4 regions of the Kitasatospora sp. NPDC093102 genome follow, and region 4 is predicted to be linked to each of the others. Evidence: riboswitches for the same ligand, from Rfam matches in the RefSeq annotation. Region 4 holds a riboswitch; each other region holds the start of a gene.
The links. A riboswitch is a leader RNA that binds a small molecule or an ion and turns the genes downstream of it on or off. The one in region 4 is predicted to bind cyclic di-AMP.

Region 1 (7,003 bases), on a different contig from region 4:
AGGCCGAGCACCAGCCAGGAGGGGAAGCGCAGCGGCAGGAAGAGCAGCAGCGGGACGAGGGTGGTCACCCGGGCCCGGGGGTGGAGGCGCAGGTAGGCGCCGAGGGCGGCGGAGATCGCCCCGGAGGCGCCGATGAGCACCCGGGTGGAGTTCGGCGAGTGCGCCTCGGCGAGTGCGAAGCCGTACGTGGTCAGGCTGCCGGCGGCCAGGTAGAAGACGGCGTACCGGGCCCGGCCCAGCCGCCGTTCGACGGTGGGGCCGAAGACCTGGAGGAAGAGCAGGTTCCCCAGCAGGTGCAGCCAGCCGGCGTGCAGGAAGAGCCCGGTGAGGACGGACAGGGCCGGGTGCTTGCCCGGGGTCGGGGTGGTCGGGCAGCCGGGGACCGGGTCGTGGGCCTCGGCGAGCTGTTCGGCGGTCAGCGGCCGCCCGGCCAGCACCTCGGCCGGGACGGCACCCCAGCGCTGCTCGTACCGCTGCTCCGCGCAGACCTGGGCCTGGCCGGTGCCGTACAGCGGGTTGAGCCCGGCGGCCGGGCCGAGCAGGAAGACCAGGGTGTTCAGCGCGATCAGGGCGTAGCTGACCGCCGGGACGGTCGCCGCCGCCGGGCGGCCGCCCGGGGCGGCGGTGTGGTCGGGGGCCGCGAGCGCCATGCGGCCAAGCATCCCTCCGGGCGCCGCGGGTGACACGGCGGTTTACGGCAGGTGGACTAGCTCGGGTGTTCGAGCGACCGGTGGTCGCGACGGTTGCCCCAGGCAATAGGCTTGGGGCGGGCATTCCCGCCTCCCGCCGCCGACGCCGGGGCTCCGGGGGGAGCGCCTAGCCCATGCAGGGACCACCCGAGAGGACCCCCGATGACCGTCCCCGCCCTGACTGCCGACACGCGCTGGCGCTGCACCCTGTGCGGCAACCTCACCCGCTTCGACGTGACCCGCACCGCGCGGGTGACCGAGTTCCTCCACTTCGACCTGGCCGGCGAGTCCAAGGTCGAGGAGACCGAGGTGCTGAGCGAGACCGTCGAGTCGGTGCGCTGCCGTTGGTGCAACGCGGTGGACCAGGTCGAGCTGGTGGCCCGGCCGGGCGCCGAGGGGGGCCAGGACCCCACCGAGCAGGGCTGATCCCCGCCGGTGCGACGGGTGGGTGCGCGGCGCACCCGCCCGTGCCGCACGGGACAATACAGAAACAAGACGCACGGAGCGTGACGACAGGGGCGGCAGCGGCCGTGCCCGCTGGACCAGGATCGGAGCCGAGGACGTGGTGGACGCAGCGAAGGAGCCCGGCGAAGCCCAGGGGCTTCAGCCCGCTGCGGCCGAGGCCTGGGCCGAGGCGGCGGGGGCGGCGAACGACCCCTCCGAGCCCACGGCGGAGCGCGCTGCCGAGAAGCTCGAACGGCCGCTGCCCGAGGGCGTGCGCCGGCGCGTGGTCGGGCTGGCCTCGGACGCGCTCGGCGGGCTGCCGTCGGCCGAGCTCCCCCAGGGCCTGCGCCAGTACGTCAAGTTCACCCCGGCGCGACGGGCCAAGTACGCGGCCACCGCGCTGGCGGCGGCGCTGGAGGCGGAACCGGCCTTCCGGGTGCGGATAGCGGAGCGGCTTCGCCTGGGACAGCCGGACCTGGTGAGGGCGCTGGAGTCGGGCACCGCCCCGGGTGCGGCCGATCCGATGGACGTCGCGGCCGCCGCCTACCTGGTGCGTTCGCCGGGCTGGAGCCGGCTGGTGACCGAGGCCGGTGAGGAGGCCGAGCGGGCCGGCGCCGAGGACGCGGCCGCGGAGGCGGCCCGGCTGGTGGAGAAGCTGCAGGCCGAGCTGGCCGAGGTGCGGGCCTCCGCGCGGGCGGACCTGGACCGGCAGCGGGCCGAGTCCGAGGGCGTCCGCAAGGAGGCCGAGTCGCTGCGCAAGAAGGTGCGGTCGCTGGAGAGCGACACCCGCCGGGCGCAGGCCGAGACGCGCCGGGTGACCGGCGAGCTGGAGGCCGTGAAGGCGCAGGCCGCGGCCGAGCGCGGCGCGGCCGAGACCGAGGCGCGCAGGCTCAGGCACCGGGTCGCCGAACTGGAGAACGCGGTCGAGCAGGGCCGCCGGTCGGCCCGCGAGGGGCGCAGTGTCGAGGACATGCGGCTGCGGCTGCTGCTGGACGCCGTGCTGCAGTCGGCCCAGGGGCTCCAGCGGGAGCTGGCGCTGCCGGTCTCCCAGATCCGCCCGGCGGACCTGGTGGAGGCGGTGGTGCCGGGGGCGGCCTCCCCGCACGACGTGGCCCGGCGTGGGCTGGCCGAGGACGATCCGGCGCTGTTGGACCAGCTGCTGGCGATTCCTCAGGTGCACCTGGTGGTGGACGGCTACAACGTGACCAAGACCGGTTATCCGACGCTGCCGCTGGAGCAGCAGCGGATCCGGCTGCTGGGCGGGTTGGCGATGCTGGCCCAGCGCACCCAGGCGGAGGTCACCTGCGTGTTCGACGGGCAGGACCTGGACGTCCCGGTGATCATGGCGCCGCCGCGCGGGGTCCGGGTGCGGTTCAGCCGGACGGGGGAGACGGCCGACGAGCTGATCCGCCGCCTGGTGCGGGCCGAGCCGCAGGGCCGCCCGGTGGTGGTGGTGTCCACCGACCGGGAGGTCGCGGAGGGCGTGCGGAAGGCGGGCGCGCGCCCCGTGGCGTCGGTGCTGCTGCTGAACCGGCTGGCCCGGCCCTGACCCCACCAAGCCGCGTGATGCCTGGTCAGGCGCGGTTCCGAGGCGGTGCGCGGCTTTCGTGAAGTCAGAGTGAAAGCCGGAGTTCACGCCTTCGGGGGAGTGGTAAAACGGATAGATCTTCACTAGGGTCTGGCGTCAAACCTATTTTTAGGAATCTCATCCCATCAGGTGAGTCCGAGGAAAGAAGGAGCCGGTCCCTTGGCCTCCCACCGCCGTCCCAAGCAGCCGAGCCGCGCGCGGATCTCCGTGCTCACCGCTGCCGCTGCGACCGCGGTCGCCCTCTCCGCCCAGGTGGCCGCGCACGCCGCACCGCAGCCGAACAAATCGGACGTCAAGGCGCAGATCGACCAGCTCCAGGAGGAGCAGGAGCAGGCGGCTGAGAAGTACAACGGCGCCAAGGAGCGGGCGGACCAGCTGCGCAAGCAGGCCGACCAGCTTCAGGACCAGGTGGCCCGCAGCCAGGAGCAGATGACCCAGCTCCAGGGTGGTCTCGCCGAGGTGGCGGGCGAGCAGTACCGCATGGGCGGCATCGACCCGTCCGTCCAGCTGATGCTCTCCTCCGACCCGTCCGGCTACCTGGAGAAGGCCTCCACCGTCCAGCAGGCCAGCACCAGCCAGGCCGAGGCGCTCAAGGGACTGCTGGACCAGCAGCGCCGGCTGGACCAGGAGAAGGCCGAGGCGGCCGCCGTGCTCGCCTCGCTGGACACCACCACCAAGGACCTGAACCAGGCCAAGGCGGACGTCAACACCAAGCTGAAGGCCGCCCAGGACCTGCTGAACTCGCTGAGCGCCGCCGACCGCGCCGCGCTGCGGGCCCAGCAGGCACAGGACGACCGCGCCTCGCGCGGCAGCGACCGGGTCGACCTCAGCAGTCTGCCGCCGGCCAGCGGCTACGCGGCCGTGGCGATGGCCAAGGCGATGAGCAAGCAGGGCTCGCCGTACGTGTGGGGCGCCACCGGGTCGACCACCTTCGACTGCTCGGGCCTGATGGTCTGGGCGTACGGGCAGGCCGGCGTCTCGCTGCCGCGCACCTCGCAGGAGCAGGGCCACTACGGCACCCGGGTGCCCTCGCTGGACCAGGCCCAGCCGGGCGACCTGGTGATCTACGGCAACGACATGCACCACGTCGGGATGTACATCGGCAACGGCATGGTGGTCCACGCGCCGCACACCGGTGACGTGGTGAAGGTGATGAAGGCCGACGCGATGTCGATCAACACCATCCGCCGGGTCTGACGGTCCGACACGCCCGAGGGGCTCCTCCGGGGCCTGTGAAAAGCGCCACCTCCGTGCGGGGGTGGCGTTCGGGTTTCCGGCTCCTTCGCGACCACATGCTGAGAACCGATCAGCCTTGCGTACGCCATTGGTTACCATCGGTCATTTTCACAAAGGAACTTGGGTAATCTTCCGTCTTTTTTCTGACAAGGATTTGAACGGATCACGGTTCAGTTACTAGGGTCGTGCCCCGAACCACCGCACTGTCGATCGCCCTGCCAGGGTGGCGGCGGTGGTTACCGCCGAGTTCGCGAGGCAGCGGGGCAGGTCGAAGCGACTGCCCGACAGGGGAGCCCAGTGGTCGGGGGCGCTGTGGAGCGGAGCCGGGGAACCACGTTCCTCCGGGGTGAATCGGCGCCAGGTCGGCCGATGGAACGGCCGTGAGGCGCCGTAGGGCATGCTTCCGGCCCGAACCCGTCAGCTCACCCGGTAGGCGGACGTAGGAAGAAGGAGTCCGCCTTCGTGGCGTCCCATCGTCGTCCCAAGCCCGCCGGTCGCGCCCGCGTCTCGATCCTCACCGGGGTCGCTGCCGCAGCCGTCGCCCTCTCCGCGCAGTCCGGTGCCCACGCCGACCCGCAGCCGACCAAGGAACAGGTCAAGGAGCAGGTCGACCAGCTCAACGAGCAGGCCGAGGTCGCGACCGAGAACTACAACGCCGCCCAGGCCAAGCAGCAGGAGCTGGAGAAGCAGGTCTCCGGCCTGCAGGACCAGGTGGCCCGTCAGCAGGCCCAGGTCACCGAGCTCCAGGGCGGCCTGGCCGAGATCGCCGGCGAGCAGTACCGCAACGGGGGCATATCCCCGACCGTCCAGCTGATGTTCTCCTCCAGCCCGGACAACTTCCTCAGCCAGGCCGGCACGCTGAACCAGGCCGGCAGCACCCAGAAGGGTCAGCTGAAGGAGCTCCAGGAGCAGCAGCGCAAGCTCGACCAGGACCGCAACGAGGCCCAGGGCAAGCTCGCCGAGCTGGAGTCGACCACCCAGCAGCTGAAGGCCTCCAAGGAGGAGGTCCAGGGCAAGCTGAAGGCGGCCCAGGACCTGCTCAACACGCTGACCGAGCAGGAGCGCCGGGCGCTCCAGCAGGCCGAGGAGAAGGCCGCCGCCGAGGCCCAGCTGAAGGCGGAGTCCGCGAAGCTCGACGCCGCGAAGGCCGCCGCCGACCGCGCCTCGCGCGACAACAGCCGCGGCGACCTCGCGGCCGGCACGACCACCGCTCCGGTGAAGGTGGCCGCCGGCAGCTCGCGCGGTGCCGCCGCGCTCTCGGCCGCCGCGTCCAAGGTCGGCAGCCCGTACGTCTGGGGCGCCACCGGCCCGGGCTCCTTCGACTGCTCCGGCCTGATGGTCTGGGCGTTCAACCAGGCCGGCGTGTCGTTGCCGCGCACCTCGCAGGCGCAGGCCTCGGCCGGCACCCGGATCGGTTCGGACATCTCCCAGGCCCAGCCCGGCGACCTGCTGATCTTCTACAGCGACGCCCACCACGTCGGCATCTACGCGGGCAACGGCCAGGTGCTGCACGCGCCCAAGCCGGGTGCGTCGGTGCGCTACGAGGCGGTCACCAACATGCCGCTGGCCTCCATCGTGCGGGTCTGATCCCGGCACGGACGCTTCCAGGCCCGGTCTTCCCCAGGGAAGGCCGGGCCTGCGGCTTTTCCGGCGGGGTCGACCTGATGTCCGATTAGGGGTCAAATATTCGAGTTGGGAGGGGTTTGGACTCGCTTGCCCGAACTCGCTAACGTCTGCCACCGGACTCCCGCTCGACGGCCGCCCGTCGTGGTGCGGCGGCGGGGGCCGCACCGCAGGATTGGAGCCGCTGCCGCCATGCCCGTGCACCGCCGTTCCCAACTGCTCACCCGGGCGCTGGTGCTGACCGCGGCCGCCGCCACCGCGCTGGGCGTGGCCGCCGGAGGCAGCGCCCAGGCCGCCCCCGGCAGCCCGGACCCGTCCGACCGCCAGGACGTCACGGCACAGGTGGAGCAGCTGTACGACGAGGCCGAGCAGGCGTCCGAGAAGGCCAACGCGGCGCAGGAGGCCCAGCGGCGGCTCCAGGGCGAGACCACGATCCTCCAGGGTGAGATCGCCGTCGCCCAGGACCAGCTCAACGAGCTGCGCGGCGACCTGGCGACGGTGGCCGGGGCCGAGTACCGCGGCGGCGGGATGACCCAGACCGCCCAGCTGATCCTCTCGCCCGACCCGGAGGGCTACCTGGCCCGCGCCCGCACCCTGGGCCAGGCCGCCGTGCGCCAGCAGGAGACCCTGCACGAGCTGGTCACCCGGCAGCGCCGGCTCGACCAGCGCCGCACCGAGGCGGCCGGCAAGCTCGCCGAGCTCGACCAGACCCGCCGCTCGCTCGCCGACAGCAAGCAGCAGATCCAGCAGCGGCTGGCCAAGGCGCAGAAGCTGTTGAACGGTCTGGGCGCCACCGAGCGGGCCCGGATGACGGCCCAGGACGCCCGGGACGCCGAGCAGCGCGCCACCCGGGGCACCGACCGGCTGGACCTCGGCACCGCCCCGCCCGCCTCCGAGCGCGGGGCCGCCGCGCTGGCGGCCGCGGTGCGGATGATCGGCTCCCCGTACGTCTACGGGGCCACCGGGCCGCACGCGTTCGACTGCTCCGGTCTGATGTACTACAGCTGGCGGCAGGCCGGAGTGACCCTGCCGCGCACCTCGCAGGCCCAGGCGTACGCCGGGCAGCGGATCAACCTGTCCGAAGCGCGACCGGGAGACCTGGTGATCTTCTACCGGGACATGCACCACGTCGGCATGTACGCCGGTGGTGGGGTGATCGTGCACGCCCCCCGTCCGGGTGCCAAGGTCCGCTACGAGAGCGTCTCCGCCATGCCGGTCTCCGGGGTGGTCCGGCTCTGAGCGCCCCGCTGTCCGGCCCTGCCGACCCCGCTGACCCCGCCGACCCCGCTGAGATAGCCCGGCCCCGGCCCCGCCCCCGCCGCGTGCTGTCCCGGCGGGGTGCGTTGCTGCTCGCGGCCGGCGGGCTGGTCCAGCTGTCGCTGCCGCCGGCCGTCCCGGCGGCGGCCCCGGCGCGGTCGGCGGA
Region 2 (7,003 bases), on a different contig from region 4:
CCCGCCGACCGGCCCGCCGACGCCCGGACCGTGTACGCGCGGCTGCTCCCGTTGCTGCCCCCGGCCGACGGCGCCCCGCAGCCCTGCTACACCCCGCTGCCGGACCCGGCCCGTCCCTTCCGCTACCCGCACCAGCCGCAGCCGCCGGCCTCGGCGGCCGCCCCGGCGTCCGCAGTCCGCTCCGAGCCACGGCCCTTCCTCATGCCGCCCGCCCCTGCGACACCCCCCGCCGTCCCCGCGGGCCCGGACCTCGGCGCCGAGTGCGCCCGGCTCTCCGACCTGGTCGACGCCGGCCGCCACACCGAGGTGCTCGGCCTCGCCGCCCGCCTGCTGCCCCGGGCCGAGGCCGAACTCGGCGATGCCGCACCCCTGGTGCGCACCATCCGCACCATCTACGCCCGCATCCTCCTGCACGAGGGCCACCCCCAGCAGGCCCTCCCCGAGTACCGCCGCCTCGTCGCCACCGCCGACGGCGGCCCGCACGGCCCCCAGGGCCTCGACCACCGCTTCCGCGCCGCCATCTGCCTCGAACGGCTCGGACACGGCGCCGAAGCCCTCGCCGAGTACCAGGCACTCCTCGCCGCCCACACCGCCCGCCTCGAATCCGGCCTCGACACCGACCCCGAGCGCAGCTACGACCTCCGCGAACGCATCGGTCTCCACCTCGCCGCCACCGGAGACCCCCGGAACGCGTGGCAGTGGCTGCTCCCCCTCCTCCTCGACCGCGAACGCCGCGACGGCCCCCACCACCCCGCCGTCCGCCGCCTCCGTCAGTCCCTGTCCACCCTCACCTCCGCCTCCACCCCCTGGCCCCCGCCCCACCGCTGATCCCCACCACCCCCCCCGGCGCCCGTGTCTCCGGCCCTCACCTCCCTGCGCGCGCAGCGACGGCACCGACCCGGTGGCCGCTGCCGACGTCCCGCGCTGTAACGGGGACGCCGCGCCCGGGCCTGGGGTGGGAGCTCCGGGAGAAACGGGCGGGCGGGGTGAGGGCGCGGAGGTAGGTTCGGGGTGTGACGACGAATGCTGTGCCGACGAAGACTCCGGGCGCGAAGCTGATCCTGCTGACCACCACCCACCGGGTGGCTCCCGGCCTGCTGGCGTGGCCGGCGTGGGAGGCGCTGCGGTCGGCGGGGCGGGTGCTGGTGGGGGACGAGGGGCACCCGCAGGTGGCGGCGGTGCGGCAGGCCGGGGTGGTGGTGGAGGCCGTGCCGGCCGGGTCGGCGCCCGCGCTGGCGCGACTGCTGACCGGGCAGCCCGCCGGGGCCGGGCCGACGGTGTGGCTGGGCAGTCCGGACGGGGACCCGGGACTGACCGACGCGCTGGCGCGGCTCGCGGTGGAGCACGCCGGCGAGGTGCCGGAGATCGAGGTGCTGCCCGGCTCGTACGACCTGCCGGGGTCACGGCTGCTGGACCTGGTGACGGTGATGGACCGGCTGCGCTCCCCGGGCGGCTGCCCCTGGGACGCCGAGCAGACGCACGAGAGCCTGGTGAAGTACCTGGTCGAGGAGGCGTACGAGCTGGTCGAGGCGATCGAGGAGGGGGACCGGGAGACGCTGCGCGAGGAGCTGGGTGACGTCCTGCTGCAGGTGTTCTTCCACTCCCGGATCGCCGAGGAGCACCCGGCCGAGCCGTTCACCATCGACGACGTGGCCGGGGACATCGTCGAGAAGCTGATGTACCGGCACCCGCACGTGTTCGGGGACGTCGAGGCCGGGGGCGCCGCCGAGGTGGAGGCGAACTGGGAGCAGCTGAAGGCGGCCGAGAAGGCGGACCGCGAGTCGGTGCTGGACGGGGTGCCGGCCGGGCTGCCCTCGTTGGCGTACGCGGCGAAGCTGGTGTCCCGGGTGCGCCGGGCGGGCTTCACGGGGGTGCCGGACGAGCCGTACGAGCTGCCGGCCGAGCTGACCGCCGACTCGGCGGGCCGGCTGCTGCTCGCGGTGGCGCAGCGGGCGTACGACGCCGGGGTGGACGTGGACGCGGCACTGCGGTCGGCCGCGCGCGGCTACCGGGACGCGGTGCGCGCGGCCGAGGGCCTCAAGCCGGAGTGACGGGCCCGGGCTCGGAGTGACGGGCCTCAGGCCGCCGTGGCGGCGGGCTCAGGGCGCCGCTGCGGCGGGACGAGTTCGCCGATGGCCTCGCCGACGAGGACGACGAGTTCGGCGAGGCGCTCCAGGTCGAGGTGGTCGGGCAGCTCGGCCAGCGAGACGATCCGCTCGCCGTCCGGGCCGGCCACGGCGAACAGGTCGATCGGTCCGAGGTGCTTCTCGGCGGTGTCCACGAGGGCGGCGACGTCGCTGGGGCGGCGGATGTCGCCGCAGACGCCGACGACGGGGCAGCCGGTCCGGTCGAGCTCGGAGGCGAGGTCCTCGGCGATGCCGACGTGCTGGTCGGCGATCAGCATTCCGGTGGCGCCGGCCGCGGCGAACCGGCGGGCGAGGCCCGCGCCCGACCCGCCGTCGAGGACCGCGATGACGACGACTGACCCGCTGATCCGCATGGCCTGCTCCTTCCCTGTGGACGACACCGCACCGGCGCCCACGCGTACTGCGGAGGATCGTAGGCAGGTCCTGACCCTCCGCAACAGGGATTACCCCTCAGGTGACCAGGCTCACGCCCGCCTCGCGGCCAAGAGTCGGCCAAGAGCTGTCCACGGGCCGTCCACGGCCCGTCCATGGGCGGGCCATGGAGTGTTGGTGCGCCGGACGCGATCCGCCGGCGGGGAGCGGCGGCCCGCCGGAGGGAGGGCGGGCCCGTCGCACCGGATACGGTCGGTCCATGCCAGCTCAGCCCGACCCCGCCCGGCCCGCCGCCGCGCCCTTTGACGCCACCGCCCCGCAGCTGTTCACCTGGGAGTTCGCCGCCGACCCGTACCCCGCCTACGCCTGGCTGCGCGAGCACGCCCCGGTGCACCGCACCACGCTGCCGAGCGGCGTCGACGCCTGGCTGGTGACCCGGTACGCGGACGCCCGGCAGGCGCTCGCGGACGGCCGGCTGTCGAAGAACCCGGCGCACCACAGCGGGCAGGCGCACCGCACCGGCCGGGTGGGCATCCCGGGGGAGCGGCAGGCGGACCTGATGACCCACCTGCTGAACATCGACCCGCCGGACCACACCCGGCTGCGCCGGCTGGTGTCGAAGGCGTTCACCCCGCGCCGGGTGGCCGAGTTCGAGCCGCGGGTGCAGCAACTCACCGACCGGCTGATCGACGGCTTCGCGCAGCGCGGTTCGGCGGACCTGATCCACGAGTTCGCCTTCCCGCTCCCCATCTACGCGATCTGCGACATGCTCGGGGTGCCGGCCGAGGACCAGGACGATCTGCGTGACTGGGCGGGCATGATGATCCGCCACCACGGCGGGCAACGCGGCGGCGTGGGCCGGGCGGTCAAGCGCATCCGCGCCTACCTGGTGGACCTCATCCACCGCAAGCGGGCCGACCTCGGTGACGACCTGATCTCCGGCCTGATCCGTGCCAGCGACCACGGCGAGCACCTGACGGAGAACGAGGCCGCCGCCATGTGCTTCGTGTTGATCTTCGCGGGCTTCGAAACCACCATCAACCTGATCGGCAACGGCACCTACGCGCTGCTGCGCAATCCGGAGCAGCGCCGGTTGCTGCAGGAGTCGGTGGCGCGCGGGGAGACCGCGCTGCTGGAGAGCGGGATCGAGGAACTCCTGCGCTACGACGGGCCGGTGGAGCTGGCGACCTGGCGGTTCGCGACCCGGCCGCTGACCATCGGCGGGGTGGACATCCCGGTCGGCGACCCGGTGCTGGTGGTGCTGGCGGCGGCGGACCGCGACCCGGCCCGGTTCGCGGACGAGAGCACCCTCGACCTGGCCCGGGCCGACAACCCCCACCTGGGGTTCGGGCACGGCATCCACTACTGCATCGGTGCCCCGCTGGCCCGGCTGGAAGGGCGCGCCGCGCTGGCCACGCTGCTTTCCCGGCTGCCCGATCTGCGGCTCGCGGAAAGCCCGGAGAATCTCCGCTGGCGCGGCGGTCTGATCATGCGTGGGCTGCGCGAACTCCCGGTGGAATTCAGTCCGGAGAGCCGCTCCCCGCACACGCCTCCGCACGCTCCTTCCGCGCCCTCGGCGCGCTGAGGTCACGCGACGGACGTCGCCGATCGGCTGCCGCCGAGGGTGTGAACACCCATCAATCCGGACATAACGCCGCCGCTGGTAGGCGATCGGACACGGGCCGTAATTTTCGTGTGATATTGACGATATGAGCTTGTGATTGGTCTGATGATCTGTCTACTCTCCCTGGAGTTCGCAGCTGCGGACCTCGTGCGCGGAACGCCGAATCCTGCCCGCCGCGCCACGGGAAACCGACCAGAACCCTGGGCAGGGGCGGGGGAACCAGGTTTGTTGCCGTCTCCCCACGGCTTGGGGTGAAGCCGCCCGAGCGGAATCGTTTCCGCGTACGGCGGCCGGGCCACCTCCCGGTCCGAACCCGACAGCTCACCTCGCAGGCGTACGGAGAGGGACCTCTTCATGCTGTTCGTTGGAACTGGCCGTCACCGTCGTCGCACCCAGGCCGAGAAGGCCATCGCCGTCGCCGGTGTGGCCGGCGTCGGACTCGCGATGCCGCTCCTCACCGCCACCGGCGCCTCCGCCGCCCCGGCCTCCACCTGGGACTCCGTCGCCCAGTGCGAGAGCGGCGGCAACTGGAGCATCAACACCGGCAACGGCTTCTACGGCGGCCTCCAGTTCACCTCCAGCACCTGGAAGGCGTACGGCGGCACCGCCTATGCGCCGCAGGCCAACCAGGCCAGCAAGGCCCAGCAGATCTCGGTTGCCGAGAAGGTGCTGGCCTCGCAGGGGCCGGGCGCCTGGCCGGTCTGCTCCCAGAAGGCCGGTCTGACCAAGGGCGGCGCCCCGGCCGTGGTCGACACCTCCTCGGACGCCAAGGCGCAGTCCGCCCCCAAGCAGCAGACCCCGAAGCCCGCCGCCAAGCCGGCCGAGAAGCCGGTCGCGCAGAAGCCGGTCGCGCAGAAGCCGGCCGTCCAGAAGCCGGCGCAGAAGCCCGCCGCGCAGCCGGTCCAGCAGGCCGTCCCGCAGCAGCAGGCGCAGCCGCAGACCCCGGGCTTCTCCGGCAAGGCCGGCTGGGACGCCGACGCCAAGGTGTACTGGTACCAGAACAACGGCGCCTGGTACTGGACCAGCCACCAGGGCGTCTACCAGCAGTACGCCGGCCAGGCCGCCGCCCAGCCGCAGTACGCCCCGCACGCCGCGCAGTCGGCCCCGCAGGCCGCCGGCCACGACTACACGGTCCGCGCGGGTGACACCCTGTCGACCATCGCCGCCGCCCAGGGCGTGTCCGGCGGCTGGAACGCGCTGTACGAGCAGAACCACGCCACCGTCGGCGGCGACCCGAACCTGATCCTGCCCGGCCAGGTGCTGCACCTCGGCTGAGCCGTCGCGGCCGGCGCCGGGCCGTCGTGCCCGACGCCGGTCCGTCACGTCCGGCGCGGAGCCGTCGCACCCGGCGCCGACGCCGTTCCGTCCCGACGTCCGAAGGGGGCCGGTCCTGCCGGTCCCCTTCGTCCGCATTCGCCCGCTCCGGTGGGACAAGCTGGGGCAAGCAGGTGAACTACCGGTGGGTAGTGGGGCCACACGCTGAGACGGGACCGAGGTCGGCGTGGCCCCGGGAGCCCGGGCGGTTAGGCTCTGGTCGTAACGACTCCGCAATCGTCCTGCTGACAGCACCACCGTCAGACCGGACCCTGCTTCCGCAAGGAGATGCCTCGTGCCGTCCATCGATGTCGTCGTAGCCCGTGAGATCCTCGACTCGCGCGGCAACCCCACGGTCGAGGTCGAGGTCGGCCTCGACGACGGCAGCACGGGCCGTGCCGCCGTCCCGTCGGGTGCCTCCACCGGTGCCTTCGAGGCGCTGGAGCTGCGTGACGGCGACAAGAACCGCTACTTCGGCAAGGGTGTCGAGAAGGCCGTCCTGGCCGTCATCGAGCAGATCGGCCCGGAGCTGGTCGGCTACGACGCCACCGAGCAGCGCCTGATCGACCAGGCCATGCTGGACCTGGACGCCACCCCGGACAAGTCCTCGCTCGGCGCCAACGCCATCCTGGGCGTCTCGCTGGCCGTCGCGCACGCCGCCTCCGAGGCCAGCGACCTGCCGCTGTTCCGCTACCTGGGCGGCCCGAACGCGCACGTCCTGCCGGTCCCGATGATGAACATCCTCAACGGCGGTTCGCACGCGGACTCCAACGTCGACATCCAGGAGTTCATGATCGCCCCGATCGGTGCGGAGTCCTTCTCCGAGGCCGTCCGCTGGGGCGTCGAGGTCTACCACACGCTCAAGGGCGTGCTGAAGGAGCGCGGCCTGTCCACCGGCCTGGGCGACGAGGGCGGCTTCGCCCCGAACCTGGACTCCAACCGCGAGGCCCTGGACCTCATCGTCGAGGCCATCCAGAAGGCCGGCTACGTGCCCGGCCGTGACGTCGCGCTGGCCCTGGACGTCGCCTCCTCCGAGTTCTACGAGGACGGTGCCTACCAGTTCGAGGGCAAGGCGCTCACCTCCGCCGAGCTCATCGAGTACTACGCCGGGCTGGTCGCCGCCTACCCGCTGGTCTCCATCGAGGACCCGCTGGACGAGTCGGACTGGGACGGCTGGAAGGCCATGACCGAGAAGCTGGGCGACAAGGTCCAGCTGGTCGGCGACGACCTGTTCGTCACCAACCCGGCCCGCCTGGCCCGCGGCATCGAGACCGGCACCGCCAACGCGCTGCTGGTGAAGGTGAACCAGATCGGTTCGCTGACCGAGACCCTGGACGCCGTCGAGCTGGCCCAGCGCAACGGCTACCGCTGCATGATGTCGCACCGCTCCGGCGAGACCGAGGACGTCACCATCGCCGACCTGGCCGTCGCCACCAACTGCGGCCAGATCAAGACCGGTGCCCCGGCCCGCTCCGAGCGCGTCGCCAAGTACAACCAGCTGCTGCGCATCGAGGAGATCCTCGACGACGCCGCCGAGTACGCCGGC
Region 3 (7,003 bases), on a different contig from region 4:
CTGGCCGCCCACGGCGTGCCGACCGCCTGGATCAGCCGGGTCGGCGACGACGGCTTCGGCCGCCGGCTGCTCGCCGAGGTCGCCGCCCGCGGCGTGGACGTCTCGGCGGTCGCGGTCGACCCGCACCGCCCGACCGGCCTCTACCTCAAGGAGGTCGGCGGCACCACCGGCGACCGCCACGACCTCGGCCCCGGCCGCAGCCGGCTGCACTACCACCGGCGCGGCTCCGCGGCCGCCGCGCTCTCCCCCGACCTGCTCGCCGACCCGGCCGCCGCCGCACTGCTGTCCGGCGCCCGGCTGCTCCACCTGTCCGGCATCACCGCCGCACTCTCCGACGGCTGCCTGGCCCTGCTGCGCGCCCTGCTCGCCGACCGCCGACCGGACCGGCTCGTCAGCTTCGACCTCAACTGGCGCCCCTCGCTCTGGCGCGACCGCGACCCGGCCGTGCTGCCACCCCTGCTGGACACCGCCGACCTGCTGCTGCTCGGCGCCGACGAGGCCGAGGCCGCCTTCGGCACCGGCGACCCGGCCACCCTGCGCCGCCGCTTCCCCGCACCGGCCACCGTCGTGGTCAAGGACGCCGCCAGGCAGGTGACCGCTCTGGGCCGGGACGGTACGGCGGTCACCGAGCCGGCCCTTGCGGTCGAGGTGGTCGAGGCCACCGGCGCGGGCGACGCCTTCGCGGCCGGCTACCTGGCCGGCACCGTCCGGGGCCTGGACCAGCGGCGCCGGCTGCGGCTCGGCCACCTGAGCGCTGCCTGTGCGCTGACCACCCACGGCGACCAGGCCGAGCTGCCGGACGCCGCCGTGGTGGCTGCCCTGCTCGACGCCTCCCCCGCCGAGTGGGCCGCCACCCGGGTCACCGCGGAGGGCATCACCGGCCCGGCCCTGCCCACCGGCCGCGTGCGCCCGGCCGACCGGGCGCCGTACGCCGACCGGGCCCGGGCACAATGAGCAGGAACCCCAGCCCTCGAAGCGGAGCACGATGAGTCAGACCGTCACCCGCGCCCTGCGCATCCTCGCCGAGCTCGGCGAGGGCGAGCGCTCCCTCGACCAGCTCGCCGAAGTGCTCGGTGTCCACAAAACCACCGTGCTCCGACTGCTCCAGAGCCTCGAAGAGGAACGATTCGTCTATCGCGACGCGACCTACCGCTATCACCTGGGCGCCGGCCTCTTCGCGCTCTCCGGCCTGGCCCTGGAGCAGCGCGGCGTGCGCCGGATCGCCGCGCCGCACCTGGCCGAGCTGAACGCCACCACCGGCCAGACCGTGCACCTGGCCGCGTACGAGGGTGGCGAGGTGGTCTACATCGACAAGTTCGACTCCCGCCATCCGGTGCGGATGTACTCCCGGATCGGCCTGCGCGCCGCCCTGCACAGCGCCGCCGTCTCCAAGGTGCTGCTGGCCGACCTGCCGCTGCCCGAACGGCGCCGGGTGGTGGCCGGGATCGACTTCACCCCGCACACCGAACGCACCCTGACCACCCCCGAGGCGCTGCTCGCCGAGCTGGAGAAGGTCGCCGTCCAGGGCTGGGCACAGGACCACGCCGAGCACGAGGCCTTCATCAACTGCGTGGCCGCGCCCGTCCGGGACGCCAGCGGCCGGGTGGTCGCCGCCGCGTCGATCTCCGTCCCCGACGTGGTCCTGCCGTACGAGCAGGTGCTGGACCTGCTCCCGCAGCTGCTCACCACCACCCGCGCCGTGTCGGCCGACTGCGGCCGTCCCGACCACACCTGACGAACCGTCGAAGACACCAAGGAGCCCCATGTCCTCCGAGCACCCCCAGACCGGCGAGAAGGCCGAGATCCGCACCGACGGCGCCCCCGCCCCCGCCTGGATGTTCTCCCAGGGCGTCCGCAAGGGCCCGATCCTCCAGGTCTCCGGCCAGGGCCCGCAGGACCCGGACACCGGCGAGTACCTGCACCACGGCGACGTGAAGGCACAGACCCGCCGCACCCTGGAGAACGTCAAGGCCATCGTCGAGGCCGGCGGCGCCACCATCGAGGACGTGGTGATGTTCCGCGTCTACCTCACCAAGCGCGCCGACTTCCCGCTGATGAACGAGGTCTACGCCGAGTTCATCGAGGAGAACATCGAGCCCGGCGGCGTGAAGCCGTGCCGCACCACCGTCTTCGTCGAGCTGCCGCAGGAGCCGATGCTGGTCGAGATCGACGCCCAGGCCGTCATCGGCTGACGCACCGCCGCACCGAAGGGCCCGGACGCCACCCGGGCCCTTCCGCCCGTCCGGGCGCCTGCTTGCCACACCCTCACCCTCGCATTAGGTTAGGCTCACCTAACTTACTGGAGGTCCGTCCATGAGCCTGCCCACCGGCGACACCGAGGTCCCCGAGCCCACCACCGCCGAACGGATCCACAGCCTGCTCAGCACGACCTCCTCGCTCACCGTCCGCGCCCTGGGCGAGCACCACCACCTGGACACCCCGGTCTCCGTGCACGGCTCCCGGCTACGACTGCGCGCCGCCCTGGACGACCCGCTCACCGCGGCCGCCGCCGGCGCCACCGACGGCCTCGCCGTCGTCCTCGACGTCACCGACGTCTCCCCCGTCGCCGTCCGCGACCGGGTCCGCGCCCGCCTCACCCTGGCGGGCCGGCTGCACCCGGCCCACCTCACCGACGACGGCCTCGGCGTGCACCTGCGGGTGGACGTCGCCCACGCCGTCCTCGCCACCCCGTACGGCACCGGCGCGATCACCGCCGGCGACCTCGCCCTCGCCGCCCCCGACCCGCTGGCCCGGCACGAGGCCGCGCTGCTCACCCACTTCGCCGACGACCACGCGGAGGCGCTCGACGTCCTCACCCGGCTGCTCGACCCTGCCGTGCTCGCCCACGAGCCGGAGATCCGCCCGCTCGCACTGGACCGCTACGGCCTGGTGCTGCGCCTGGACCACCCGCACGGTCACCGCGACGTCCGCCTGGTCTTTCCCGAACCGGCCCGGGACACCGACGACTTCGGCCACCGGATGCACGAGCTGCTGGCCGCGGCCCAGTACGGCCTGCCGGTCCACCGGCACTGACCCCGGGCCGCGACGCGAGCCCGCCGGAAGTGTCGTCCGGCCTCCTCACTTCCCGGACCCGCCCGGCCGGACCGGCCGGGCGCCGGCCGTCCGACGACACGGCGCGCCGGAGCCACTCGCACGACGGTCGAAGACCGTCAGCGCACCGGAGTTGACGCCTCGTTCCACCGCTCGGACGACGCAGCCGGCCCGGCTCCACGAGGAGGTCCTCGTGGAGCCGGGCCGGCCTGGGCGTGTCCCGCGCCCATGTCCGCCGTGCGGCGATCACCCGGTCGAGCGGTCACCCGACATGACCATCCCGGAGGATCGATTCGCCCCGCAGCAGCGGTGGTTCCTGAAACCTTCGGGGCTCAGGGCCCCGCGAGGTCGGAGTGCCTCGGGCTCAGAGCGCGACGCCGTGCGCGCGCAGGAAGGCGACCGGGTTGATGTCCGAGCCGTACTCCGAGCCGTTGCGGATCTCGAAGTGCAGGTGCGGGCCGGTCACGTTGCCCGTGGCGCCGGAGAGGCCGATCTGCTGGCCGACGGTGACGGCCTGACCGATCTTCACACCGATCGAGGAGAGGTGCGCGTACTCGGCGTAGTGGCCGTCGGCGAGCTTGATCTCGACCTGGTTGCCGTAGGCGCCGCCGTTGCCGGCCTTGACCACGACACCGTTGGCGACGGCGCGCAGCGGGGTACCGGTGGAGGCGATGAAGTCCTGGCCGGTGTGGTGGCCGGAGGCCCACATCGAACCGGCCACGCCGTAGGCGGTGCCGAGCTTCGGGTTGGCCAGCGGGGCGACGAAGCCGGAGGTGGCGGCGGCCACCGGAGTGGCGGTCACGACCTGGGCCGGAGCGGCGACCTGCACCTGGGTCTGGAGCTGCGCGGACGGCTTGGCGGCCTCGGTCTTCACCTGGACCTGGGCCTGCGGCGTGGCGGCCTGGGTCGCCGGAGCGGCCGGCTTGGCCGGGGCGGCGGGCTTCACCGGGGCGGCGGGCTTCACCGGAGCAGCGTCGGCGGCCGGCGCGGCGGCGTGGCCCGGCAGCGCGAGCTGCTGGCCCGGGAAGATCAGGTTCGGGTTGGCGCCGACGACCGAGCGGTTCTGCTCGTACAGCGCGCGCCAGCCGCCCTCGACGTTCTTGGCGTCGGCGATCTTGGACAGGGTGTCGCCGCCGACGACGCGGTAGCTCTCCTGCGCCGCCTGGGCGGCCGGAGCAGCGGCCTGCGCGGCAGGCTTGGCGTCGGTGGAGGCAGCGGCCTGCGCGACCGGGGCGGCCGGAACGATGTGGGCCTGGGCGCTCACCGCGGTCACGAGCGGGAGGGCGAAGGAGACACCGGTGACGGCGGTGGCGATGCCGATGCGGGCAGCGCGGGGCAGGGCGATACGACGAGCCTGAGCAGGCATGGGATTTTCCTCTCCGACGCCTGCGAGGTGAGCTGTCGGGTTCGGGCTGGAGTTGCCCGGCCGCATGCGCGGCTTCACCCCGAGCCGGTCCTGGACACCCGCGCCCTGAGGCGCGAACTCCGGTCCGGCGACTTACCTGTGGGTCCCCCACTCCTGCCGTACAGAGTTCGTCTCGAACCACCGGGCAGCGGCAGGACTCGGCGTTCCACCCGGTGGATCCGTCCGGACTGGCCGGGCGGTCGCTGAACTAAAACCCATCCGTTCGGGTGAAGCAATGTCGATCTCTTGAAACGGCAACGATCCCCCCGGGCGCAGTGACCCTCCGCAGGCCGGACCCCACGGTACGTACACAACCCATTCACCCCCCGCCACTGATCCACGACCCTGCGCCGAGATCCGCGACGCAGCGCGCCCGCCCGTTCACCCACCGCCCTCGGTCAACACACCCAGCGGTGACCCTTGTCACGTGCGCCCCGGCAGCGCAGGATTCGCCCGTGGCCACCTCCGAGGCCGGCACCCTGCGCCTGGGCACCGCGCAGGGGCGCTGGGTACTACTGGCGACGGTGCTCGGCTCCAGCATGGCGATGCTCGACGGCACCGTGGTGAACGTCGCCCTGCCCCGGATCGGCGCCGACCTCGGCGCCTCCCTGGCGTCCCTGCAATGGACGCTGAACGCCTATCTGCTCACCCTGGCGGGCCTGATCCTGCTCGGCGGCGCGCTCGGCGACCGGTACGGGCGGCGCAAGGTCTTCCTGGTGGGCGTGGTCTGGTTCGCCGCCGCCTCCGCGGCCTGCGCCCTCGCACCGGACATCCGGGTGCTGATCGCCGCCCGCGCCGTCCAGGGCATCGGCGGGGCCCTGCTCACCCCCGGCTCACTCGCCATGCTCCAGGCCGTCTTCCATCCTGACGACCGCTCGACGGCGGTCGGCCTCTGGTCCGGCTTCGGCGGGGTGTCGGCCGCGGTCGGCCCCTTCCTCGGCGGCTGGCTGGTGGACGGTCCCGGCTGGCGCTGGATCTTCCTGCTGAACCTGCCGCTCGCCGTCGCCGTGATCGCGGTCACCACCCGCTCGGTACCGGAGAGCCGGGACAAGGACGCCTCCGGCCGCTTCGACGTGCTCGGTGCCGTGCTCGCCGCCTTCGCCCTCGGCGCGGTCACCTACGCGCTGACCGCGGCCGGCGAGGGCCTGTCCCCCACCGTCTGGGTCAGCGGGGCGATCGGACTGGTGGCCGGCGTCGCCTTCGTGGCCGTCGAGCGCCGCGCCCCCGAGCCGATGCTGCCGCTCGGCCTGTTCTCCTCCCGGCTGTTCACCGCGGTGAACCTGGTCACCCTGTGCGTGTACGCGGCGTTCAGCGGCGTCTTCTTCCTGCTGGTGGTGCAGCTCCAGATCGTGTCCGGGTTCTCACCGCTGGTCTCGGGCTTCGCGCTGGTGCCGATCACCGTGCTGATGCTGGCGCTGTCCGCGCGCGCCGGGCGCCTCGGCAAGCGGATCGGCCCGCGCATCCCGCTCACCGTCGGTCCCGTGCTGTGCGCCGCCGGGGTGCTGCTGATGCTGCGCATCGGCCCGGACTCCTCGTACTGGGCGGACGTGCTGCCCGCCGTCACGATGATGGGCTGCGGAATGACCCTGCTGGTCGCGCCGCTGACGGCGACCGTGCTGGCCGCCGTCGAGGTCCGGCACGCGGGCATCGCCAGCGGGGTCAACAACGCCGCCGCCCGCGCGGCCGGCCTGCTCGCGGTGGCCGCCCTGCCGGCGCTGGCCGGGCTGAGCGGTGACGCCTACCGGGTGCCCGCCTCGGTCGACTCCGCCTTTCACACCGCGATGCTGATCTGCGCGGGCCTGCTGGTCGCCGGCGGGCTGATCGCCTTCGCGACCGTACGGGGCAACGTGCTCGCCCCCGAGGAGCAGGCGGTGGCCGAGCCGAACTGCGACTGGCCGTGCGGCACCACCACCCCGCCGTTCGACCCGGGCCACGTCCCCACGACGCGCGAGGGCCCCGCCACCGGTCCGGCGGCGGGGCCCTCGGCTCAGAACTGACCCGGCCTCAGAGGGTAGTGCCCGTCAGAGGATGTCGCCCGGCGCGTACTTGGCGGCCTCCGGGTAGGCGGCCGCGACGGCCTCCACCTGGCGGACCACCTCGGCGACCTGGGCACCGGCCGCACCGGTGAAGGACAGCCGGTCGGCCAGCAGCGCGTCCAGCGCGGCCCGGTCCAGCGGGATCCGCTCGTCGGCGGCCAGCCGGTCCAGCAGCTCGTTCTCCCGGACGCCCGCGCGCATCGCCAGCGCGGAGGCGACGGCGTGCTCCTTGATGACCTCGTGCCCGGTCTCCCGGCCGACGCCCGCGCGCACCGCGCCCATCAGCACCTTGGTGGTGGCGAGGAACGGCAGGTAGCGGTCCAGCTCGGCCTCGATCACGGCGGGGAAGGCGCCGAACTCGTCGAGGACGGTGAGGAAGGTCTCCAGCAGACCGTCGAAGGCGAAGAACGCGTCCGGCAGCGCGACCCGGCGCACCACCGAGCAGGAGACGTCGCCCTCGTTCCACTGGTCACCGGCCAGCTCGCCGGTCATCGAGGCGTAGCCGCGCAGG
Region 4 (7,003 bases):
TCGGCTCCGCAAGTATATTGGCTCAGAGCCAACGAACGTTCGGAGCAGACACGATGGCACCTCGCGCGGATTCGGTCAATGAGGAGATGCGGCAACGCTCTCGCCAGCGCATCATGCGGGCCACCGTCGAGCTGGTTGACCAGCGCGGTTACGCGGGCACCACACTGACGGACATCGCCGAACGGGCCGGGCTCGCCCGCGGGCTGCTCTCGTACTACTTCGACGGCAAACGGCTGCTCATGCAGTCCGCGACGCACCGGATGATGCACCAGTCGCTGTCCGACGCGCTGGCGGAACTGGCACCCGGCTCATCCCCCGACGCCCGGCTGGCCCGGGCGATCGACACCGTGCTCGGCCTGGCGATGGACCACCCGCGGGTGATGCGCTCGCACCTGGCGCTGATCCTCGACCCGGACACCGGCGCCTTCGTCCAGGACCCGGAGCAGCAGCAGCTCAGCGCCATCCTCCAGGGGCTGCTGCGGGACTGGGGCGCACCCGACCCGGTCGCCGAGCACGCGGTGCTGCGCAGTGCGCTGATGGGCGGCTGCATCGGAGTGCTGCTGCCGGGCGCCGAGATCCCGCTGGCGCCGATCCGGGCCGACCTCTTCCGCCGTTACGACCTGGAGTGGGAACTGGGCCACCCGCCGCAGCCGTCCCCGCCGGAACGCGAACGGCCGCCGGCCCGCGGCTGACGGCGGGTGGGCGGCCTGGTGACCGGCTGCCGGGGGGCCTCGCGAGGGAGGGTGCTCACAGGCCCCGGGCGGCAGCGGCTCAGCGTTCCTTCAGGATCGAGGCGAGCAGGTCTATCGTGCGTTCCGGCGTGAGGCTGTCGACACAGAGCCGCTCCATGACCTGGATGTAGGCGTCGACGTCGTCGCGCTTGTCCAGGTAGAGCGCGCTGGTGAGCTGCTCCAGGTAGACCACGTCCGCGAGGTCCTGCTCCGGGAAGCGCAGGATCGTGAATGCCCCGGACTCGCCCGCGTGCGCGCCGAACCGGAACGGCATGACCTGGATGACCACGTTGGCCTGCTCGGCGACGTCGATCAGGTACTGCACCTGGCCGCGCATCACCTTGGGCCCGCCGACCGGCCGGCGCAGCGCGGCCTCGTCGATGACCGCCCACAGGCGCGGGCTGGCGCCCTCGGCCAGCAGCTTCTGGCGGCGCAGCCGGAGGCTGACCCGCCGCTCGACCTCCTCCTCGCTGATGACCGGCCGACTTTGGCCGAAAACCGCCCGTGCGTACTCCTCGGACTGGAGCAGCCCGGGGATGAACTGCACCTCGTACGTGCGGATCAGCTGGGCGGCCTCCTCCAGGCCGACGTAGGTCTGGAACCAACCCGGCAGCACGTCGTTGAAGCTGTGCCACCAGCCGGACTTGTTGGCCTCGCGGACCAGGCCGAGCAGGGCTTCCCGCTCCGTCCCGTCGTCCACGCCGTACAGGCTGAGCAGGTCGGCGACGTCGCGCTCCTTGAAGCTGACGCGGCCGAGTTCCATGCGGCTGATCTTGGACTCGGAAGCCCGGATCGCGTAGCCCGCGTCCTCGCGGGTGATGCCGCGCGCCTCGCGCAGGCGGCGCAGCTGCGAGCCGAGGAGGATCCGGCGGACCATCGAGCCGCCGCCCGGCTGAACTGTGGTCATGCGGTCGAAACCTCCACCTAGGGCAAACAGCGCACAGTCTGCCATCAGTTGAGCGCTCACGGTGCCGATACTGACGGATGTTCCTATCAGTTCTGCACTCCATGCACCAGGATGCACGTGCATCCGGCGCTTGCATATGCCAATAGTGCGACTGCACGTGAATCGACTCTTGCATCTGCAGTGAGCGCACACCACCATGGTGCACGTGCACCTGCACATCCCTGGCAATCCCGCGGGCTCCGCGTCGACCCCACGCGCGACTCCGTGCACCGACCCGACGGCGTCCCCCGCGCCATCGGGCGTTCGAGTGCGCGCGCGCCTGGTCGAGGGGGCGGCCGAGCGGCCGAGCGAGTCGGAGGTGACCGGCATGACCCCGGCGGGTCCAGCCGTGTCCGCCCCCTTATGGGAGGAGCTCTTCATGAGCACCGGTACGGCCTTGGCGGTTGACCCCCATGTGGTCACCTGCACGCTCGCTCCTCGCTTCGAAGCCGTCAGAACCGCACGCGACTTCGCTCGGACCACGCTCCAGCGCTGGGGCCTGACGGAGCTGTTCGACGACGTCGCGCTGGTGGCCTCGGAACTCGTGACCAACGCGCTCCGGCATGCGATCGGCGCACGGCCCGACCCGTCGGGCGGCGCCCGGGGCGAGTACGACTTTCCCATACAGCCGACCGCGGACGGCCGGCTCCCGATCCGAATAAGCCTGGTGCACCGCGCACCCCAGGTGGTCTGCGCGGTGAGCGATCCGAGCAGCATCGGTCCGGTCGCCCGGGAGGCCGACTTCGTCGCCGAATCGGGCCGCGGGCTGCACCTGGTGGAGTCGTTCAGCCGCTCCTGGGGCTGGAATCCGCTGGGCACCGGCAAGGTGGTCTGGGCGATGTTCGAGGCGGAGGCGGTCGGCGGCTCCCCGCTGGACGGACACCCCGAACTCCGCGGCCGCTCACCGCTCGACGGCCCCGTCGACGTCGGCGGGCGGCATCGGCGCTCGGCCTAGTACTGCAACGGTGCCAGGACGGGCCCCGCGCCCAGCACGGACCCTGCGCCACACGGCGCGCGGCCGGCCGAGGGCAGCCCCGGGAGGACCACACCCCGGGCCCTTCCACCAGGCCCCGCCGAGGCCTCCCGGCGCCTCGGACCCGCGAGCGGCTCAGGGCGGCCGGGCGGATCCGGACCGGAGGAGGTCTCCGGAAAAGAGGTGTCCGGAAAAGAGGTGTCCGGAAAAGAGGTGTCCGGGAAAGAGGTGTCCGGGAAAGTGGCCGCCGGAGGAGAAGCATCCGGTGGAAAGGCATCCGGACGAGAGGCATCCTCAGGAGACAAAGACAAAGGCCGTCGTGGTGTCGGCACCCACGACGGCCCCCCGATGGTGGAGCACGGCGGCCGGTCAGACCGCCAGGTGGTCGAACTCCCCGTCCTTCGCCCCGAGCAGCAGGGCGGCGATCTCGGCCCGGGTGTAGATGAGGGCCGGACCGTCCGGGAACCGCGAGTTGCGCATCGCCACATCGCCGCCCGGCAGGGCCGCGAACTCGACACAGTTGCCCTGGGAGTTGCTGTGCCGGCTCTTCTGCCAGACCACCCCCTGAAGATCGGCGGCGGCCATCCCGTTGTAGGTGTCGTACGAGCCGTGCGTGTCCTGCGAGTCGTGCATAGAAATCTCCCGAAGAGCTCCGGAGTTGTCGTCCAGCGCGGCGCCCCCCGGCACCGCCGAACGAACGGACCGGCCCCGTACCGGTCCGGCACAACGCCTCACTTGACGCGATGATAGCCGCAGTGCACGTGCATCAGCACGGGACGTTGCAGGTGCACGAGGCCTTTTATCCGCAGCCCCGAACTCTTCACGGGCCCTTCTCCTGACGGTACGTAAACGGACATAGCCGATGGAATCACCGGGCTCGCGATAACCGGCCGTGAGCGCCTCCCCGCTAAATGTTGATCTTCGAATGCCGGGAGTCGCACCCCCGTGACCCTCCGTCAAGCCGCCCCCATGCTGTGAGACATCTCACGCACCGCAGATGCAACGCCCGACCCCTCGGATCACGTCGAGGCAACCACCGGCGACCGCCAGGGGGTTGGGTGAGGAATGTCCGGATTGTAGGCAATACGCCCGGACCGGCGCCGGAGACGCACCGAGTCCGCGCGGCGGCCACGCGAAACCCGAACGGCAGCCGACTGCAAGCCGGACGGGCCGATGTCCTACGATCTCCGGCATGAGCACCGCAGCCATCCCGGGCGCGCCACTGCCCGTCCGCACTCCAGGCTCCCGTGCGCGGGGGCGCCACCGTCGTCCCGAGCGCCCCGAGATCCCGGCCGGCGCCCCGGCCCTGGTGCTCGCCGTGCCCGCGACCGCCGGGCCCGAGTCCCGTTCGGTCGTCGAGGAGCTGCTCTCGATCGTCCGCACCGAGCAGAACGGCGTCCAGACCGCGGTCGGCTACCTCGCCGCCGGCGGCACCGAGGGCCCCGACGGCGAGGACCGCACCGTGTCCGAGCTGCTGACCCTGGCCGCCGAGGCCGGGCTGCCGATGCCCGTCCTGGTGCCGCTGGTCCCCGGCCCGCACAGCTTCCTGACCGAGCTTCACGCGATCGCCGCCGAGTACGGCGCGCCCGTCACCGACCCGCTGGGCCCGCACCCGCTGCTGGCCGAGGCCGTGCACGTCCGGCTGTCCGAGGCCGGGCTGGCCCGGGCCGACCGCGCCCGGCTGTTCGCCATCGCGACCGCCGCGGACGGCGTGGTGCTGACCACCGTCGGCGGCGAGGACGCGGCCGCCGCGGCCGGCATCACCGGCGTGCTGCTGGCCGCCCGGCTGGCCGTGCCGGTCGTCGCCGCCGCGCTCGACGTGCCCGGCTCGGTGGCCGCGGCCGTCAACCACCTCAAGGACACCGGCTCGCAGCGCCCGGCGCTGGCCCCGCTGGTGATCGGTCCGGAGGCGGACTCCGAGCTGCTCGCCACCGCCGCCGAGGAGACCGGCTGCCCGTCGGCCGCGCCGCTGGGCGCGTACCCGTCGGTCGGCCAGCTGATCGCCTCCACCTACCTGGCCGCACTGCCCGCGCCGTCCCCGGAGGACCTGGCGCGGGCCGAGGCGGAGGCGGCGGCCGCCGCCGAGGCCGAGGGGGCCGTGGAGGGCTCTCGCGGCGCCCACGCGGCCGCCGGGGGGACCGCCGGGCAGTAGTCGACACCGCGCGCCGGTTCGCGCGCACCGAAGGGTCCGGAACGGCTTGCGTTCCGGACCCTTCGCTCTACCCCTCCTGCCACGCGCGTCCCGTACGGGGGAGTCGAACGGCAATGAGATGGAATGTCCGTTCTGGCGCCATTTGAAAGGAAATGGGGATCGCCTGTCCGCGCGCGCGAATCGCGGCCACTCCCCCACTCTCCCGAGTGCACCGTTCCGCAATTCGACGCGCCGTCACACTCCTCCTGAGGCGAAGCCAGTTGTCGATTTCCGCAATGGCATTGCCTGAAAACGATCATTTACGATCATGATTAGCTGCAATTTTGGCAGTTCCCAATAAACCGTGATGCACGTCACAGTCATTTGCAGTTTGAACTTAAGTCTGATTAACGTGCTCCCCGTTCGTAACCACACGAACCCGGTTCATCCGCAACGCCGAGTCCTGCCGTCGGATGTCCTGGCATCGCGAAAACGCACACCACGGCAGGAGCGGGGGACCCACAGGTAAGTCGCCCCGGACCGGTCTCCGGAACGGTCCAGGGCTAGGGGTGAAGCCGCGCCCACCGCGCGGCCGGGCAACTCCAGCCCGAATCCGACAGCTCACCTCGCAGGCGTGGGAGAGGACCGCGTCTTCATGCTGCCCACCAACGGCACTCGTCCGTCCAGCCGCACCCACCGCGTGATCGCCGCCCTCGGCGTCGCGGGCGTCGGCCTCACCGTCCCCTGCCTCACCTCCGGCACCGCCTCCGCCGCCTCCGTCGCCACCTGGGACAAGGTCGCCCAGTGCGAGAGCGGCGGCAACTGGAGCATCAACACCGGCAACGGCTTCTACGGCGGCCTCCAGTTCACCTCCAGCACCTGGTCCGCCTTCGGCGGCACCACCTACGCGGCGCGCGCCGACCTGGCCACCAAGGACCAGCAGATCGCCGTCGCCGAGAAGGTCCTCGCCTCGCAGGGCCCCGGCGCCTGGCCGGTCTGCTCCGTCCAGGCGGGCCTCACCAAGGGCGGCGCCGCCGCGTCGGTCGACACCTCGGCGGGCTCCACCGCCGGTTCGTCCGCCGCCAAGCCCGCCCAGCAGAACGTCAAGCCCGCCGCTCCGGCCGCGAAGCCCACCGCCAAGCCCGCGCAGCCCCAGGCCCCGGCCGCCAAGCCCGCCGCGCCCGCCGCGCCTGCCGCGCCTGCCCAGGACAACGCGCAGGCCACCACCGGCTCCGCCGCCTCCGGCAGCCGGAGCGACTGGGTCCAGAAGCGCCAGCAGCAGGCCCAGGGCGGGGACTACACCGTGGTCGAGGGCGACTGGCTGTCCTCGATCGCCGACCAGCACAACGTGCAGGGCGGCTGGCAGCGGCTGTACGAGCTGAACCGCGGCACCCTGACCGAGGGCCCGGACACCATCTACCCGGGCCAGCACCTGTCCCTCGGCGGCAACGGCCAGGCCCGGGCCGACCAGTCCTCCACCACCGGCTCGGACTTCACCTGGTTCGACCGCTCGCAGAAGCCCGGCCAGTCCGCGAACGGCGGTGCAGTGAACGTCCGGCCGACCGCGCAGACCCAGGCCCCGGCTCCGGCTCCGGCCGCCAAGCCCGCTCCGCAGACCCAGACCCAGGCCCAGGCCCAGACCCCCGCCGCCACCGGCGGCATGGCCGCCGCGGTCTCCTTCGCCGAGTCGAAGGTCGGTCAGGCGTACGTCTACGGCGGCACCGGCAACGGCGGCTGGGACTGCTCCGGTCTGACCCAGGCCGCGCTGCGCGCCGCGGGCATCTCCATCCCGCGCGTCGCCGCCGACCAGGCCGCCGCCAGCACCCACGTCTCGCTGGACAGCCTCCAGCCCGGCGACCTGCTCTTCTGGTCCAACAACGGCAAGGACTCCGGCGTCTACCACGTCGCGATCTACGTCGGCAACGGCAAGTACGTCGAGGCCGCCAACCCGAGCTCGGGCGTCCGCAAGCAGAGCATCGCCAACTGGGCCCCGGACTTCGCCGGCCGGGTCTGAGGACGGAGCAACGGCCTGCGGGCTGCCGGTGACAGCCGGTGACAGCCGACGGATGACGAACAGCAGATAACAGGTAACAGATTTCAACATCTGTCATCTGTTGCCCGCAGGTCGTCATCCGAACACTGACCGCCCACCACCCCCGGGGAGAGTCTGGTCGCTCCTCCCCGGGGGTTCCGGCGTTCCCGCCGACGGTCCCGGGGCCCCC

Region 1: it holds a riboswitch for cyclic di-AMP, as region 4 does, so the genes downstream of both, AB0O11_RS04780 (NlpC/P60 family protein) here and AB0O11_RS25340 (transglycosylase family protein) in region 4, are expected to answer to the same signal.
Region 2: it holds a riboswitch for cyclic di-AMP, as region 4 does, so the genes downstream of both, AB0O11_RS24145 (transglycosylase family protein) here and AB0O11_RS25340 (transglycosylase family protein) in region 4, are expected to answer to the same signal.
Region 3: it holds a riboswitch for cyclic di-AMP, as region 4 does, so the genes downstream of both, AB0O11_RS30495 (LysM peptidoglycan-binding domain-containing M23 family metallopeptidase) here and AB0O11_RS25340 (transglycosylase family protein) in region 4, are expected to answer to the same signal.

The regions. Positions count from the first base shown of each region.
Region 1 is NZ_JBFBFA010000002.1:311,616-318,618, forward strand. Features, by position in the region: gene AB0O11_RS04760 (rhomboid family intramembrane serine protease) at 1-650, opposite strand, end outside; gene AB0O11_RS04765 (hypothetical protein) at 852-1,115, shown strand; gene AB0O11_RS04770 (NYN domain-containing protein) at 1,252-2,682, shown strand; gene AB0O11_RS04775 (NlpC/P60 family protein) at 2,881-3,918, shown strand; cyclic di-AMP (ydaO/yuaA leader) riboswitch at 4,256-4,409, shown strand; gene AB0O11_RS04780 (NlpC/P60 family protein) at 4,420-5,544, shown strand; gene AB0O11_RS04785 (NlpC/P60 family protein) at 5,773-6,819, shown strand; gene AB0O11_RS04790 (hypothetical protein) at 6,903-7,003, shown strand, end outside.
Region 2 is NZ_JBFBFA010000020.1:112,419-119,421, forward strand. Features, by position in the region: gene AB0O11_RS24125 (serine/threonine-protein kinase) at 1-828, shown strand, start outside; gene AB0O11_RS24130 (MazG family protein) at 1,014-2,051, shown strand; gene AB0O11_RS24135 (SDR family NAD(P)-dependent oxidoreductase) at 2,078-2,500, opposite strand; gene AB0O11_RS24140 (cytochrome P450) at 2,779-4,104, shown strand; cyclic di-AMP (ydaO/yuaA leader) riboswitch at 4,324-4,492, shown strand; gene AB0O11_RS24145 (transglycosylase family protein) at 4,498-5,418, shown strand; gene eno (phosphopyruvate hydratase) at 5,753-7,003, shown strand, end outside.
Region 3 is NZ_JBFBFA010000036.1:37,382-44,384, forward strand. Features, by position in the region: gene AB0O11_RS30475 (sugar kinase) at 1-954, shown strand, start outside; gene AB0O11_RS30480 (IclR family transcriptional regulator) at 986-1,735, shown strand; gene AB0O11_RS30485 (RidA family protein) at 1,764-2,192, shown strand; gene AB0O11_RS30490 (DUF2470 domain-containing protein) at 2,314-3,033, shown strand; gene AB0O11_RS30495 (LysM peptidoglycan-binding domain-containing M23 family metallopeptidase) at 3,416-4,417, opposite strand; cyclic di-AMP (ydaO/yuaA leader) riboswitch at 4,420-4,557, opposite strand; gene AB0O11_RS30500 (MFS transporter) at 4,912-6,453, shown strand; gene purB (adenylosuccinate lyase) at 6,478-7,003, opposite strand, start outside.
Region 4 is NZ_JBFBFA010000023.1:10,784-17,786, forward strand. Features, by position in the region: gene AB0O11_RS25315 (TetR family transcriptional regulator) at 87-692, shown strand; gene AB0O11_RS25320 (helix-turn-helix transcriptional regulator) at 772-1,638, opposite strand; gene AB0O11_RS25325 (ATP-binding protein) at 2,057-2,632, shown strand; gene AB0O11_RS25330 (DUF397 domain-containing protein) at 3,020-3,283, opposite strand; gene AB0O11_RS25335 (hypothetical protein) at 3,843-4,802, shown strand; cyclic di-AMP (ydaO/yuaA leader) riboswitch at 5,265-5,429, shown strand; gene AB0O11_RS25340 (transglycosylase family protein) at 5,416-6,795, shown strand.